DNA from 3 places in the Streptomyces sp. NPDC059649 genome. Region 1 is predicted to be linked to each of the others. Evidence: riboswitches for the same ligand, from Rfam matches in the RefSeq annotation. Region 1 holds a riboswitch; each other region holds the start of a gene.
What was found. Region 1 has a riboswitch for thiamine pyrophosphate ahead of ACFV1J_RS29185 (thiamine ABC transporter substrate binding subunit). Riboswitches for the same ligand answer to the same signal wherever they lie in the genome.
Positions count from the first base shown of each region.

Region 2: it holds a riboswitch for thiamine pyrophosphate, as region 1 does, so the genes downstream of both, thiC (phosphomethylpyrimidine synthase ThiC) here and ACFV1J_RS29185 (thiamine ABC transporter substrate binding subunit) in region 1, are expected to answer to the same signal.
Region 3: it holds a riboswitch for thiamine pyrophosphate, as region 1 does, so the genes downstream of both, thiO (glycine oxidase ThiO) here and ACFV1J_RS29185 (thiamine ABC transporter substrate binding subunit) in region 1, are expected to answer to the same signal.

Region 1 covers NZ_JBHWDV010000036.1:44,157-47,426, reverse strand. The annotation lists gene rlmN (23S rRNA (adenine(2503)-C(2))-methyltransferase RlmN) at 1-1,068, shown strand, start outside; TPP riboswitch at 1,102-1,222, shown strand; gene ACFV1J_RS29185 (thiamine ABC transporter substrate binding subunit) at 1,325-2,401, shown strand; gene ACFV1J_RS29180 (ABC transporter permease) at 2,377-3,270, shown strand, end outside.
Region 2 covers NZ_JBHWDV010000003.1:233,132-236,401, reverse strand. The annotation lists gene ACFV1J_RS06875 (YibE/F family protein) at 7-1,728, opposite strand; TPP riboswitch at 1,824-1,980, shown strand; gene thiC (phosphomethylpyrimidine synthase ThiC) at 1,974-3,270, shown strand, end outside.
Region 3 covers NZ_JBHWDV010000080.1:874-4,143, forward strand. The annotation lists gene ACFV1J_RS37900 (thiazole synthase) at 1-207, opposite strand, end outside; gene thiS (sulfur carrier protein ThiS) at 213-434, opposite strand; gene thiO (glycine oxidase ThiO) at 431-1,642, opposite strand; TPP riboswitch at 1,640-1,751, opposite strand; gene ACFV1J_RS37915 (NAD(P)/FAD-dependent oxidoreductase) at 1,908-3,188, shown strand.

The sequences.
Region 1 (3,270 bases):
GGGGCCAAGAAGCCTCCGCGGCACCTTGCCGATCTCAGCCCCGTCGAGCGCCGCGAGGCGGTGGCCGCGATCGGTGAGAAGCCGTTCCGCGCCAAGCAGCTGTCGCAGCACTACTTCGCCCGCTACGCACACGACCCGGCGCAGTGGACCGACATCCCGGCGGCGGCCCGCGAGAAGCTGGCGAGCGAGCTGCTGCCGGACCTGATGACGGTCGTGCGGCACATCTCGTGCGACGACGACACCACCCGCAAGACGCTGTGGAAGCTGCACGACGGCACGCTCGTCGAGTCGGTCCTGATGCGGTACCCGGACCGGGTCACCATGTGCATCTCCTCGCAGGCCGGGTGCGGGATGAACTGCCCGTTCTGTGCGACCGGCCAGGCCGGGCTGGACCGTAATCTCTCGACGGCGGAGATCGTGCACCAGATCGTCGACGGGATGCGGGCGCTGCGCGACGGTGAGGTGCCGGGCGGCCCGGCGCGGCTGTCCAACATCGTCTTCATGGGCATGGGCGAGCCCCTGGCCAACTACAAGCGCGTGGTCGGCGCCATCCGCCGGCTGACCGACCCGGAGCCCGACGGACTGGGCCTGTCCCAGCGCGGCATCACCGTCTCCACGGTCGGCCTGGTGCCGGCGATGCTGCGGTTCGCCGACGAGGGCTTCAAATGCCGGCTCGCCGTCTCGCTGCACGCCCCGGACGACGAGCTGCGCGACACGCTCGTCCCCGTCAACACGCGCTGGAAGGTCCGCGAGGTGCTGGACGCGGCGTGGGAGTACGCCGAGAAGTCCGGCCGCCGGATCTCCATCGAGTACGCCCTGATCCGCGACATCAACGACCAGGCATGGCGCGGTGACCTCCTCGGACGGCTGCTCAAGGGCAAGCGGGTCCATGTGAACCTCATTCCGCTCAACCCGACCCCCGGGTCGAAGTGGACCGCCTCCCGCCCGGAGGACGAGCGGGCGTTCGTCCAGGCCATCGAGGCGCACGGGGTTCCGGTGACCGTCCGGGACACCCGCGGCCAGGAGATCGACGGAGCCTGCGGGCAGCTCGCCGCCTCGGAGCGCTGACCGCCCGCTGGTACTGTGTGATCGAACAAATGCACATTCCGACAGGGGAGCGCCACAGCGCTGAGAGTGCGGAAGCGTCGTAGACATACGGTGCCCGCAGACCCTTGAACCTCGCCCGGGTCATTCCGGGTAGGAAGTTCGGTCGTCACTCATGCTGTTGCGCCCCGCCCGGCGTCCCCTCCGTACGTCCCCGACGTCGAGAGCCGCGGACACCGGGCGGGGCCGCGTCTCTTCCTGGCCAGCCAGGAGGAAATCAGTGAGCACCACCAGCAGGATCACCGCGACAGCGCTCGCCGCCGCGGTCGGCATGACCACGCTTGCCGCGTGCGGCAGCTCGGGCGGCGGGAGCGCGGACGCCAAGACCGTCACGCTCGTCAGCCATGACTCGTTCTATGTCTCCAAGTCCGTCCTGGCCGCCTTCGAGAAGGAGAGCGGCTATAAGGTCAAGCAGGTCAAGGGTGGGGACGCCGGCAAGGCCGTCAACCAGGCGATCCTGTCCAAGGACAACCCCCAGGGCGATGTCTTCTTTGGTATCGACAACACTCTCCTTTCGCGAGGACTGAACGAGGGACTGTTCACCCCCTACAAGGCCAAGGGCCTGGAGAACGTCCCGGCCGCCCTGCAGCTCGACAAGGGCCGGCACCGTGTCACCCCGCTCGACTACGGCGACATCTGCGTCAACTACGACCGCGCCTACTTCACCAAGCACAAGATCGCGCCGCCGACCACCCTCGACGACCTGATCAAGCCGCAGTACAAGAACCTGCTCGTCACGGAGAACTCCGCCACCTCCTCTCCGGGGCTCGGCTTCCAGCTCGCCACCATCGCCAAGTACGGAAACAGCGGCTGGCAGAACTACTGGAAGAAGCTCAAGGCCAACGGCGTCGAGGTCGTCGACGGCTGGGAGCAGGCGTACAACGACCGCTTCTCGGGCTCCGCCGCAGGTGCCGGCAAGGGCGACAAGCCGCTGGTCGTCTCCTACGCCTCCAGCCCGCCGGCCGAGGTGCTCGGCAAGAAGCCCGCTCCCAAGGAGGCCCCGACCGGGGTGGCGACCGGCACCTGCTTCCGGCAGATCGAATTCGGTGGTCTGCTCAAGGGCGCGAAGAACGAGAAGGGCGGCAAGGCGCTCCTGGACTTCCTGCTGAGCAAGAAGTTCCAGGAGGACGAACCGCTGCAGATGTTCGTCAACCCGGCGCGCAAGGACGCCAAGGTGCCCGAGCTGTTCACCAAGTACGGCACCAAGATCGACAAGCCGACGACGCTGCCGCCGGAGACGATCACCAAGAACCGTGAACAGTGGATCAAGCAGTGGTCCTCGCTCGTTCTGAAGTAGTCCACACCCCGCGGCGCGCGCGCCCCGCGCGGGGAACGGCGGTGCGGCTCGGCCTGATGGCGGTGCCGCTCGCCTTCTTCGCGCTGTTCTTCGCCTATCCGGTGGCCGCCATCGTCGGACGAGGGCTGAAGGACGGCGGACAGTGGCAGCTCGGCCGGCTGGGAGCCGTGCTGACCGACCCGGACATCGTCCACGTGCTGTGGTTCACCGTCTGGCAGGCAGCGGCCTCCACCGGCCTGACGCTGCTGATCGCGCTGCCCGGCGCCTACGTCTTCGCCCGCTTCGACTTCCCCGGCAAACAGCTGCTGCGTGCGGTGGTTGCGGTGCCGTTCGTGCTGCCGACCGTCGTCGTCGGCTCGGCCTTCCTGGCCCTCGTCGGCCGTGGAGGGCTGCTGGACGAACTGTCGGGCCTGCGCCTGGACACCTCGGTGTGGGCGATTCTGCTCGCCCACATCTTCTTCAACTACGCGGTGGTCGTACGGACCGTCGGCGGGCTCTGGGCGCAACTCGATCCGCGTCAGGAAGAGGCCGCGCGGGTACTGGGCGCCGGGCGATTCGCGGCCTGGCGCAGGGTGACGCTGCCCGCACTGGGTCCGGCCGTCGCGGCGGCCGCACTGATGGTCTTCCTCTTCACCTTCACCTCCTTCGGCGTCGTACAGATCCTGGGCGGCCCCACCTTCTCGACGCTGGAGGTGGAGATCTACCGGCAGACCGCGGACTTCCTGGACCTGCCGACAGCCGCGGTCCTGACCATGATCCAGTTCGCGGCCGTACTGGGCGTCCTCGCGCTGCACGCCTGGACGGTGCGCCGACGGGAGACCGCACTCCGGCTGGTGGACGCCTCGCAGACCGCCCGTTGCCCGCGCGGT
Region 2 (3,270 bases), on a different contig from region 1:
GTCGGCTCATCGCCTGCGTCGCTTGCCGCGGCTGCCCCGATGGCCGGAGCTGGCGCGGGTGGTGGCTGCTGCTTGCCCTGGCGTCGCGGCCGTCCCCTGGGGCCCGTAGCTGTCCAGTGGGGCCACTGCACCCGGCGTCCCGGGGGCGTCCGGGGAGGCTGCTCTCGCCCGTGTGCCCGGGACGTCCCGTGAGGCTGCTCTCGCCCGTGTGACGGGCTGCTTGCGGTCGGCTGAGACGACGAGGGCTGCCAGGAGGGTCGTCAGGGGGACCGAGGCCACCAGGCCGATGCTGCCTACCAGGGTGCGGACGATCTCTTCGGCCACCACCTCGCTCGTGGCGACCGTGCTGACGCTGCTCTGTGCGATCGAAAACAGCAAAAGCAAAGGTAGGGCGGCGCCCGCGTAGGCGAGTACGAGGGTGTTGACGACGGACGCGATGTGATCCCGGCCGATCCGCATCGCGGCGCCGTACAGCTTCCGCCAGCCGGCCGACGGGTCCGCCTCGCGCAGTTCCCAGATCGCCGCGGTCTGGGTGACCGTCACATCGTCGAGGACGCCCAGCGATCCGATGATGATGCCCGCCAGCAGCAGTCCGTGGATCTCGATGTTCGGATAGAGGCCGTGCACCAGGCCCGTGGTGTCGTCCGTATTACCGGTCAGCAGCGCCCAGTTGATGAACACCGACCCCAGCAGCCCGATCAGCAGCAGCGACGCGAGCGTGCCGAGTACCGCGACCGAGGTGCGGGCCGTCAGGCCATGGCACATGTACAGCGCGATCAGCATGATCGCGCTGCCCCCGACCACCGCCACCACCAGCGGATCGGAGCCCTGGAGGATCGCCGGCAGGATGAACAGCGTCAGGACGACGAAGCTGGCCGCCAGTGCCACCAGCGCCAGCACCCCGCGCAGCCGTCCCACGACGACGACCGCCAGGGCGAAGATGCCCGCCAGTATCCACATCGGTACGGACCGGTCGACATCGCTGACCGAGTACTGGAGTTCCTTCGGCGCCTTGGGGGAGTACGCCACCACGACGTCCTGGCCGGTGGAGTAGTGCCGGAGGGCGTCCGGTGTCACCACCGTCTGGAAGGTGCGTCCGGCGTTCTCGCCCGTGGTGACCTTGATCGTCGCCTGCTGGCAGGGCTTTCCCTTGGCCGCTTCCCCGGTCGGCTGCTGCCCGGTCGGGGAGGGCGGTTGGGGCTGCTGTTCGGCATGCACATCCGCACAGTTCACCTCCGCCACTTTGATCACGCGGGCCCGTTCGGTGGGTTGGTCGAAGCCCACCCCGGACGGTTTGTGTGGTGGCGCGCCGCCCGGCCATAGTACGAACAGGCCGACCGTCACCGCGGCCGCGAACGGAATCAGCACCGCCGCGATCACCTTGCGCAGATGCCGGGAGACAGGCGCGGCCGGCCCATGCCCATGCCCATGGCTGTGCGACCCGTGCGCATGCCCGTGGCCATGGCTGAGGCTGTGACCATTGCCGCTGCCATGGCTCTGCCGATGCCCCTGCCCCTGCCCCTGCCCGTAACCATGGCCGTGCGCCTGCCCATCCCCGCCCCCAGGCTCGTACGGACCCGACTGCGGCCCCGACTGCGGACTCGACTGTGGAGCCGACCGCGGCCCCGACTGCGCGCCGAATTGCGGACCCGGCTGCGGACCGAGTTGCGGATGGGGCTGTGCGCCGGATCGCGGATCGGACTGAGGGTGCGGCTCGTGAGTGCTCACCGCCCGATCATTGCAAGACGTCGGGCTGCTGTCGGCACCCCGTTCCGACGGGCCCCCTGTTCACTCCGCGGCATCGGCCGCTACCGTGGTGCCACCTTTGCAATCGCGGGAGCTCGGAGCACCGGGCTGAGAGGGCGCTGACCTTCGTCCCAGCGGTGTTTCACGTGAAACACCGGCGGACGGATACCGCTGCGTCGACCGCCGAACCTGTTACCGGGTAATGCCGGCGTAGGGAGTTGGGTCTTATGACTCTGCAGGATGCACGCACGCCCGAAAGCGGAAGCAGTGCCAGCGGCGAGCCGAAGGAGATCGGCTGGCACAAGGGCTATGTCTCCGGATCGCGCCCGGACCTGCGGGTACCGGTCCGGCGAGTGCACCTCACCAACGGCAAGGACGTGACGCTCTACGACACGTCAGGGCCATATACCGACCCGAACATCGAAACCGACGTCCGCCGGGGCCTGGCGCCGCTGCGGGAGAACTGGATCATCGCTCGCGGCGACACCGAGGAGTACGCGGGACGGCCCATGCGGCCGGAGGACGACGGCCTCAAGCACACCTCGCCGCGCGGCGGACTCAAGAACCTCGACGCGGTCTTCCCCGGCCGCCCGCGCCAGCCGCGCCGCGGCCGTAACGGCGCCGCGGTCACCCAGCTCGCCTACGCGCGGCGCGGCGAGATCACCGCGGAGATGGAGTACGTCGCCCTCCGCGAGAACGTGAGCCCCGAGTTCGTACGCGACGAAATCGCGGCGGGGCGGGCGGTGCTGCCGGCCAACGTCAACCACCCGGAGATCGAGCCGATGATCATCGGCAAGAACTTCCTGGTGAAGGTGAACGCCAACATCGGTAATTCGGCGGTCACTTCCTCCATCGAGGAGGAGGTGGAGAAGATGACCTGGGCGACGCGCTGGGGTGCCGACACGGTCATGGACCTCTCCACCGGCCGCAACATCCACACCACCCGCGAGTGGGTGCTGCGCAACTCCCCCGTCCCGATCGGCACCGTCCCGCTCTACCAGGCGCTGGAGAAGGTCGACGGCAAGGCGGAGGAGCTGACCTGGGAGATCTACAAGGACACCGTCATCGAGCAGGCCGAACAGGGCGTGGACTACATGACGGTGCACGCCGGTGTGCTGCTCCGGTACGTCCCGCTCACCGCCCGCCGCAAGACCGGCATCGTCTCCCGCGGTGGCTCGATCATGGCCGCGTGGTGCCTGGCGCACCACAAGGAGTCCTTCCTCTACACGCACTTCGAGGAGCTCTGCGAGATCCTCGCCTCGTACGACGTGACCTATTCGCTCGGTGACGGCCTGCGCCCCGGCTCCATCGCGGACGCCAACGACGAGGCGCAGTTCGCGGAGCTGAAGACGCTGGGCGAGCTGAACACCATCGCCAAGCGGCACGGCGTACAGACGATGATCGAGGGCCCGGGACACGTCCCGATGCACAAGATCAAGGAGAACATCGACCTCCAGCAGGAGATCTGCGAGGAGGCCCCGTTCTACACGCTCGGCCCGCTGACCACCGACATCGCGCCCGCCT
Region 3 (3,270 bases), on a different contig from region 1:
CTGCACGGTCGGGTCCAGCCGCCGCATCGCGACCGTGGTCAGCTCCGTACCGGAGGCGAGCAGCGCCCGCTCCAGGACGTCGAGGCTGGGCGCGCCGCCGGTGCCCATGATCAGGCGGGAGGTGAAGGTGGTGCCGGCGATGGTCAGGGGGTCGGCGTCGGTGGGCGGAGTGACGCGCGTGTCGGGGGAGAAATGGGGTTCGGGCATGCCGGTCAGCCTCCCTGGACGGCGGTGAGGACCTCGACGCGGTCGCCGTCGCCGAGCGGGGTGGCGGGCCACTGCGTGCGCGGCACCACGACCTCGTTGACCGCGGCGGCCACCCCGGACGGCGCCGAGGACAGGGTCGCGACGAGCCGGTCGAGGGTGAGTCCGCCGGGGATCTCGCGGGGTTCGCCGTTGACGGACACCGAGACGGTGGGGGCGGAGGTGCTCATACGGGCTGCTCCTGGAGGAGGCGGGGGCGCGTGGCCTCAGAGGCGGCGGTGAAGCGCGCGGGGCTGAAGGGGCGGGCCTCGTCGGGGAGGCTCCCGGTGGCCAGCAGTTCGGCCATCACGTCACCGGTGACCGGCGTCAGCAGCACACCGTTGCGGAAATGGCCGGTGGCCAGGTGGAGACCGGGCAGCCCGGTCGGGCCGAGCAGCGGGGCGTTGTCGGGGGAGCCCGGCCGCAGCCCGGCGCAGCTCTCCACGAGTGGCAGTTCGGTGATGCCGGGGACCAGCTCGTGGGCGTCCCGCAGCAGCTCGTAGACGCCGCCCGCGGTGACCGTGGTGTCCCAGCCCAGCTCCTCGCTGGTGGCGCCGACGACCAGCTCGCCGCTCTCCCGCGGCACCAGATAGAGCGGGTTGCCGCGGACGACGGCCCGTACGGTGCGCGACAGGAAGGCGGGGGAGCCGGCCGGCATGTCCGGCAGCCGCAGCCGCAGCACCTGGCCCTTGACCGGCCGCACCGGCGGCCGCACCTCCTCGGGCACCCCGGCCAGCCGGCCGCTGTAGCTGCCCGCCGCCAGTACGGTCTGGCCGGCCGACAGCCGTGTCCCGTCGGCGAGTTGGGCCCCGGTGGCCCGCCCGGCGTCGACCGTCAACCGCTCCGCGCGAGTGCGGTGGAAGACCACCCCGGCGCGTTCACAGGCCCCCAGCAGCGCGTGGGCCAGCCGGCGCGGGTCGACCTGGTGGTCGCCGTCCACCCGCAGCCCGCCGCGTACGCCCGGAGCCAGCATCGGCTCCAGACGGCGGCACTCCCGGCCCGTGAGCCACTGGGAGTCCAGTCCCGAACGGGTCTGCAGGGCGTGCAGTTCGCGCAGATGGGCCCGGTCGTCGGCGTCCAGGGCGACGGCCAGGGTGCCGCACCGCCGGTAGCCGGTCGGCTGCCCGCCGGCCTCCTCCAGCTCCTCGATGAACCGCGGATAGCGGCGTGCCGAGGCGAGGTTGAGGCCCAGCAGGGTCTGCTCGCCGTAGTGGAGCTCGGTGACCGCGGCCAGCATTCCGGCCGCGACGTACGCCGCGCCGCCGCCCGGCGCCGGATCGGCCACCGCGACGGTCAGCCCGCGGCCGGCCGCCCGCCAGGCGGTGACCAGCCCGATGATGCCGCCCCCGATGACGAGCACATCGGGGTGGCCTGTGGGTGGTGTGGCAGATGGATGCATGGGCGTCCAGCCCCTCCCTTCGCCGGCATGACCCGGATCAGGTTCGTACGGTCGGAGGCCGGCCAGCCTCCCTCTCAGCCCGGTACGCCGGGCTCCCGCGAGTGCGTGTACCCGTCACCCTAATACGGGGCCGCAACGGCCCGTAAGGGAGCGCGGGCCCGGCGCGGTGCCCCCGGGGGACCCGGACGACGGTCCGTGACGGTGTGTCAGAGATCTCCTTGCGCGCTGCTGCGAGCCGCGTCGCCGGCCGTCCTAGAGTGATCGGGTGAGCGAGCAGAGCAAGTCCTCCCAGGCCCCTGGCCACCCGCCGCGCGTGGTGATCGTCGGCGCCGGAATCGCGGGCGTGCAGACCGCGGTCGCCCTGCGGGAACAGGGCTGGCCCGGCACGATCACGCTGATCGGCGACGAGCCGCACCAGCCCTACGACCGCCCCCCGCTGTCCAAGGCGGTCCTGCTGGGCAAGGCCGACGGCTCCGCCTTCGACGTCGACTTCGCGGGGCTGGCCATCGACCTCCACCTCGGCCGCCGGGTCACCGCCCTGGTCCCGGAGGACCGCGTGGTCGAGACGGCCGAGGGCCCGGTGCCGTACGACCACGCGGTGATCGCCACCGGCGCCGACCCGATCACGCTGCCCGGCAGCGAGGGGCTGCCCGGCGTCCATCTGCTGCGCACCCTCGACGACGCCGAACGGCTGCGGCCGGTGCTCGCCGCCCAGCACGAGATCGTGGTCGTCGGGGCCGGCTGGATCGGCGCCGAATTCGCGACCGCGGCCCGCGAGGCGGGCTGCGCGGTCACCGTCGTCGAGGCCGCCGACCGCCCGCTGGCCGGCGCGCTGCCGCCCGAGGTCGCCGCCCACATGACCGGCTGGTACGCGGACGCCGGCGCCGAGCTGCGGCTCGGTGCCCGGGTCGCCTCCGTCACCTCCGGGGCGGTCACCCTCGCCGACGGCACGGTGCTGCCCGCCGACGCGGTGGTCGTCGGGATCGGCGCCCGCCCCGCCACCGCCTGGCTGGCTGGCTCGGGCGTCGAGGTCTCCGCCGAGGACGGCTCCGTGCTCGCCGACGAACAGCTGCGCGCCTCGGCGCCCGATGTGTACGCGGTCGGCGACTGCGCCTCCTTCCCCTCCACCCGTTACGGCACCCGTCTGCTGGTCCACCACTGGGACAACGCCCTCCAGGGCCCCCGCACGGTCGCCGAGAACATCGCCCGCGCCGGATCGGAGGGGCTGATCTACGACCCCGTCCCGTACTTCTGGTCCGAGCAGTTCGGCCGGTTCGTGCAGTACGTGGGCCACCACGTGGACTCCGACGAGCTGGTGTGGCGCGGCGATCCGTCCGGCGCCGCCTGGTCGGTGCTCTGGCTGCGCGGGGCCGGGGGGCCGGGCGAGGCACCGTCCGGGAGCCCGGCGGGCCGGCTGGTCGCGCTGCTCGCCGTCGGGCGCCCGCGGGACCTCGCCCAGGGGCGCAAGCTCATCGAGCGGGGCGTGGCCCTGGACCGGGAGCGGGCGGCGAACGCGGCGGTGCCGTTGAAGGCCGCGGCGCGGTGAACCGGCGGGTGCCGGAGACATCGGGGGCGGCGGGGGCACGGCAGGCGCACCGGCGGGCGCGCCCGCGGCGCGTCGTCACTCT